Bradyrhizobium diazoefficiens: one gene and its partner. The protein of the gene in region 1 binds, or shares a complex with, the protein of each later gene. Links are inferred from orthologs where the notes say so. Each region holds a gene or a part of one and is shown on either strand. Other genes may lie near its edges.

What was found.
Region 2: the proteins of trxB (region 1) and trxA are in contact, whole or in part, in a crystal structure (PDB 1F6M), measured with the Escherichia coli proteins. The link is inferred for Bradyrhizobium diazoefficiens from one-to-one orthologs.

The regions. Positions count from the first base shown.
Region 1 is NZ_CP067102.1:7,206,326-7,209,498, forward strand. Bases 297-3,151 are described here. They hold trxB (thioredoxin-disulfide reductase), read left to right. Parts: upstream 297-1,168; coding sequence 1,169-2,134; downstream 2,135-3,151. Other genes in these bases: JJC00_RS33505 (Lrp/AsnC family transcriptional regulator), read right to left, coding at 423-902; JJC00_RS33515 (LysR family transcriptional regulator), read left to right, coding at 2,140-3,063. Outside these bases: transcription elongation factor GreA, read left to right, coding at 1-234.
Region 2 is NZ_CP067102.1:89,682-92,748, forward strand. Bases 271-3,019 are described here. They hold trxA (thioredoxin), read left to right. Parts: upstream 271-1,359; coding sequence 1,360-1,680; downstream 1,681-3,019. Other genes in these bases: addA (double-strand break repair helicase AddA), read left to right, coding at 271-1,290; JJC00_RS00375 (MarR family winged helix-turn-helix transcriptional regulator), read right to left, coding at 1,731-2,198; JJC00_RS00380 (SRPBCC family protein), read right to left, coding at 2,195-2,620; JJC00_RS00385 (ATP-dependent DNA ligase), read left to right, coding at 2,799-3,019. Outside these bases: more of addA, read left to right, coding at 1-270; more of JJC00_RS00385, read left to right, coding at 3,020-3,067. UniProt on the Escherichia coli protein: Participates in various redox reactions through the reversible oxidation of its active center dithiol to a disulfide and catalyzes dithiol-disulfide exchange reactions.

The DNA of each region.
Region 1 (3,173 bases):
TCCGGCGACACCATCAAATTCGGCGCCACCGTGACGCTGGTCGACGAGGACACCGAGAAGAAGGCGGTGTGGCAGATCGTCGGCGAGGTCGAGGCCGACGCCAAGAAAGGCCGCATCTCCATCACCTCGCCGCTGGCGCGCGCGCTGATCGGCAAGAAGAAGGGCTCGACCGTCGAGGTCAACGCCCCCGGCGGCGCCAAGGCGTATGAGATCACCAAGGTGGAGTGGCGGTAAGGATCTGCCGCTGCGCACTGACGTTTCGAAGAGGCCGCCATCCGCGCGGCCTTTTTGTTTCGGCGTGTTGCTTGGAATATGAGGCGCCCGCGCTCTCGTCATTGCGAGGAGCTCGCGACAAAATTGCGTAGCAGTTTTGCGCGGGTCGGCCCCCGGCCGGTACTAAACTCGCAATGACGAAAGAGGCGCTACCTCCGACCCTTCACGTCCAGCGGCACGGCCGCCTCATACTTCGAATTATGCAGCACCAGCGAGGTCCGGACGTTGCGGACATGGGGCGCGGCGGTCAGGTGCGTCACGAAATCCTGGAAGGTCGCCATGTCGGGCGCGACGCATTTCAGGATGAAATCGACCTCGCCGGACAGCATCCAACACTCCCGCACCAGCGGCTCGGCGCGGACGAATTCCTCGAACGCGCGCAAATCCGCTTCCGCCTGGCTGGAGAGATGCACGGCGGCGAACACCGTGACGTCGAAGCCGAGCTTTCGCGCATCCAGCAGCCCGCGGTAGCCGTGGATGTAGCCCTCCTCCTCCAGCGCCCGGACCCGGCGGAGGCAGGGCGGGGGCGAAATACCGACCCGTTTGGCGAGCTCGACATTGGTGATTCGACCGTCGGCCTGGATCTCGGTGAGGATTTTCAGGTCGATCTCGTCAAGGTTCCGCGACACGTGATGGGAACTCCTGGCCTTTATGGCGCTATCGGGGTGGATCTGATGCAACCTCATAGCCAGTCACGCCCTCCAGCGCAATTTTATTGCGCGTTCACCCCAGCTGACTTTTGTTCCTTGTTGGAAAAATCCGCCGATTGGGAATGCAATTCTTGCATAGCTCACCAGAAGGCTTAGATTAGCTCTGATATTTCAGCGCCTCCGCGAGGCCTCCCGGCACATTCCGCGCCCGCGCTGCAGATCCCCCGTGAAAGGCGTCCGCAAATATGTCCGCTCCTGTTCATGCAAAGGTTGTCATCGTTGGCTCCGGTCCGGCTGGCTACACCGCGGCGATCTACGCCGCGCGCGCGATGCTCGAGCCGATCCTGATCCAAGGCATCCAGCCGGGCGGCCAGCTCACCATCACCACCGACGTCGAGAATTATCCGGGCTTCGCCGACGTGATCCAAGGCCCTTGGCTCATGGAACAGATGGAGAAGCAGGCGGTTCATGTCGGCACCAAGATCGTCACCGACCTGGTCACCAAGCTGGAGACCTGGCAGCGGCCGTTTCGCCTTACCTGCGACTCGGGCGACGTCTACTTTGCCGAAGCCGTGATTCTCGCCACCGGCGCGCAAGCGCGCTGGCTCGGGCTGCCGTCCGAGACGAAATTCCAGGGCGGCGGCGTGTCGGCCTGCGCCACTTGCGACGGCTTCTTCTACCGCAACAAGGACGTCGTGGTGGTTGGCGGCGGCAATACCGCGGTCGAGGAGGCCCTGTACCTGACCAACCATGCCTCGCAGGTCACCATCGTGCATCGCCGCGATCACTTCCGCGCCGAGCGCATCCTGCAGGAGCGCCTGTTCAAGCACCCGAAGATCAAGGTGGTCTGGGACTCCGCCGTCGACGAGATCTGCGGCACCGAGAACCCGAACAAGGTCACCCATGTGCGCCTGAAGAATGTCAGGACCGGAGCCTTGACCGATCTGCCGACCGACGGCGTGTTCGTCGCCATCGGCCATGCGCCCGCGACCGAGCTCGTGAAAGGCCAGGTCAAGCTGAAACCGTCGGGCTATGTCGAGGTCGCCCCGAACTCGACCGCGACTTCAGTGCCCGGCCTGTTCGCCGCCGGCGACGTCGCTGACGAAACCTACCGCCAGGCCGTGACGGCCGCCGGCCTCGGCTGCATGGCAGCCCTCGAGGCCGAACGTTTCTTGGCCCTGCGCGCCAGCGAGCGCGCGGCAGCGGAATAACGATCATGCCTCGAACACGCGACGGATTTACGGATATGGATTGGGACAAGCTGAAGGTGTTTCACGCTGCGGCGGAGGCGGGAAGCTTCACGCATGCGGGAGAGCAGCTCGGCCTGTCGCAATCGGCGGTATCACGCCAGGTCTCGGCACTTGAGCAGGAACTCTCGGTCTCACTGTTCCACCGCCACGCCCGCGGCTTGATCCTCACCGAGCAGGGCGACCTCCTGTTCCGCACCGCGCATGACGTGTTCATGCAACTGCAGGCTGCGCGCGCGAAACTGACCGACAGCCGCGAGCGGCCGAGCGGCGATCTCAAGATCACCACTACGCCCGGCGTCGGCATCAACTGGCTGATCCCGCGGCTCGGCGAATTCACCGCGCTCTATCCGGAGATCCGGATCTCGCTGATCGTCACCGACGAGGAGCTGGACCTGTCGATGCGCGAAGCCGACGTCGCGATCCGCACCCGCAAGCCGACGCAGCCGGATCTCATCCAGCGCAAGCTTTTCGCGATGGGCTTCCACGCCTATTGCTCGCCGGATTACATCAAGCGCTTCGGCACGCCGCGCACGCTGGAGGAGCTCGACTCCCACCGCATCATCACGCTGTCCGACGGCAACTTCGCGCCGCATCTGCAGAACCGCAACTGGCTGGTCGAAGCGGGCCGCAACGGCAGCGGTCCGCGCGAGGCCTATTTCAGGGTGAACAACATCCTCGGCCTGGTGCGCGCCTGTCAGCAAGGCCTCGGTATCGCGGCGCTGCCGGATTACCTGATCGAAGAACAGAGCCGCCTCGTACAACTGTTCGGCGAATCGGATTCGATCCAGCTCGATACATATTTCGTCTATCCGGAAGAGCTGAAGACGGTCGCGCGCGTGCAGGTGTTCCGCGACTTCGTGGTGAGCAAGGCGCAGCGCTGGCCGTCCTGATTTCCGCATGACTGACATGCGGCCTCGGCGGTTGCTGCATGCCGCTCGTCAAGCCCATACTGCTTGCACGCTGAGCCTTCGCGTTGCGCATTTGTCCCCCTCCTCCAGTG
Region 2 (3,067 bases), 7.1 Mb from region 1 along the record:
AATGACGCGCTCGACGAATTTTTGGAGCTGGCGCTGAACTGCGAGCGCAAGGCGCCGGCCTCGCTGCAGGGCTTCATGGCCTGGCTGCGCTCGGCTGACACCGAGGTAAAGCGCGACATGGAAATCACCCGCGACGAGGTGCGGGTGATGACCGTGCATGGCGCCAAGGGTCTCGAAGCTTCGGTCGTGTTCATGGTCGACACCACATCGTCGCCTGCGGACTCGCAGCGGGTCCGGCTGATCCACGTGCCGCGCGGCAATGGCGGCGAGGTCGTGGTCTGGGCCGGGCGCAAGGCGGACGATCCCAAGCCGGTCGCCGACGCACGCAAGGCAATGCTCGAGGAGACCGAGGACGAATATCGTCGCCTGCTCTATGTCGCGATGACGCGCGCGGCCGATCGGCTGGTCGTCGGCGGCTGCCTGCCCGGCAACATGAGAACCGTCCGCAAGCTGAGCTGGTACGATCTCATCGACACCGGGCTGACCGGCTCCGGCCTGGACAAGCAGACGATAGAAACGCCGCTCGGCAAGGTAACGCGATTCGCCCGCCCCGAGGATGTCACGGCGCTGGGCACGCCGGCGACAAGCGTGGACCAGACGATCGCGCTGCCGGACTGGCTGCGGACGCCAGCGCCGCGCGAGACCATCGACGACGATCTGGTGCGCCCGTCCGGCCAGTCCGCCGAGGAAGGCCGCACGGTGCGATCAGGCGAATCAGTCCAGTCACGCGCCCTGGCGCTCCAGCGCGGCACGCTGGTGCACCGGTTGCTTCAGTCGCTGCCCGACATCGCCACCGAGCGCCGGCGTGAGGCCGCGCTTGGCTTCATGACCCGCAATGCCGGCGACTGGGCTGAGGCCGATCGCGGCACGCTGGTCGACAAGGTGCTCGCGTTGATCGCCGAACCGCGCTTTGCCCCGGTGTTTGCCGAGGGCAGCCGGGCGGAGGTCGCCATCGTCGGGAAACTCGACCGGCCGGGCCGCCCGCCGGCGCTGGTGTCGGGGCAGATCGACCGGCTGGTCGTCCGTCCGGACGAGGTGCTGATCGTCGATTTCAAGACCAACCAGACCGCCCCCAAAAGTGCCGCGGAGGCCCCCGCCGCCTATGTCCGGCAGCTTGCGCTGTACCGGGCAGTGCTGGCCCGGCTTTATCCCCAAAAGCCTGTCAGAGCCGTTTTGCTCTGGACCGACACCCTTGAATATATGGAGATTTCGGCCCCCGCGCTGGACGCGGCGCTGGCATCCCTTCATGTCGGCGTGAGCGTCCTTGACCCGGCAAGGGGCCGTTCATAGGTTGACGCCATGATCCCGGGCGCGATTCCACGTCGCGCCGATTCTCTTTCAACCGAGTGAGGTACTCCAATGGCCGTTGGCAAGGTTTCCGACACCGATTTCGAAGCCGAAGTGCTCAAGGCGAACGGCCCCGTCGTCGTCGATTTCTGGGCCGAATGGTGCGGCCCCTGCCGCATGATCGCACCCGCGCTGGACGAGATCGCCGGCGCGATGGGCGACAAGGTCAAGATCGTGAAGCTCAACGTCGACGAGAGCCCGAAGACCGCGTCGAAGTACGGCGTGATGTCGATCCCGACCCTGATGATCTTCAAGGGCGGCGAGATGGCTTCCCGCCAGGTCGGCGCGGCACCGAAGGCGAAGCTCCAGCAGTGGATCACCTCCGCGGTCTAAGCCACGCCGCAGAAGATTTTTTCGAAACGGCCGGCCGATCGCCGGCCGTTTTATTTTTGGTCGGCCTCATTGCCCTCGACGAGCCTCTGGAACATCGCGACCAGCCGTTTGGTGTCGGATGCCACCGGCTTGAAGAACGCGGCATCGGCATCCTCGACCGCGACCACCGCCTTGCGGGCGAGATCGCGCCCGGCCTTTGTGACCGTGATGGCCTTGGCGCGCGGGTCCTGGGGATGATCGACCCGCTGGATCAAGAGCGCCGCTTCCAGCGCGCGCAGCACCTGCGACGTTGTCATTGGATCGATACCCGAGAGCTGCGAGAGCCGCGCCTGCGTAAGCGTTTCCTCAGCGCCGAACCAGGTCGCAGTCGCCAGCAACACGAACTGGGAATGCGTCAGCTCGTAAGGCTGGAGTGCGACGCGCAAGCGACGCTGCCAGGCGTTCGATATTTTCCAGAGCAGGAAGCCCGGGCTTTCGGCAGGACCGGATAGACGGGTCGGGAGCGGCGGGTGCTTCATCGCATCGCTTCCGCAAGCTTGGCGAGGCTCGCCAGCACCTCGGGAAAATCGGCGGAAACAGCTGGGCCGATCTCGGAGGCCTGCGGCCCATCGGCGTCGACGGCGTAAACGATCCGCGTGCGCGCCGGTCCAAGCGGCTCGATGCGATGGGCGACCTTGATGGCGAGATCGCCGACCCGCGTTTCGTCGATGAAGCAGACGTTCTCGCGAACATCGACCAGTTGCGAGCGCAGCGCCTCCTCGCCGGGCGGCTTCATGGTGAACCAGGTGCCGGTCGCGAACGGCCCGTCAATGTCGATCTGCTCGATGCCCGCGTTCCAGTTCTTCCACGCGGCGACATCGCGAAAGATGCTCCAGATCGTCGCTGCGGTGGCCGTCGTCTCGATGGCGTATTCGCCGCGCCAGGTATTTTCGTCGCTCATGGTCGGCTCCCGCTTTAATATGCGAACTTATAATAAGCGCACTTATTAAGTTGTCAAGGCGCCTGGAAGGAGCCAATTCGCGCGCTTCGCGTTGAAAGGCATGTTTTGAAGTCAAAGAGCGTTCTCCGTGCCCTCTCCTCGCCGAGCAACCAACCGAAAGCCTGCCGCGTTGACCGCCATGGAGGCGCGCTCCGTCGACACCATCCCGCGCGGCAACGAGTGGCAGTACGAACCGAAATGGGATGGTTTTCGCTGCCTGCTGTCGCGCGACGGCAGCAGCATTGATCTCCGCTCGAAATCCGGCGAGGACCTTGCGCGCTATTTCCCTGAAATCGTTGCCGCTGCGCTCAAGCTGAAGGCGGATCGCTTCACGCTCGACGGCGAGATCGTCGTGCCGCAGGGTAAGGGCTTTTCCTTCGACGCACTGCTGCAGCGGATCCATCCGGC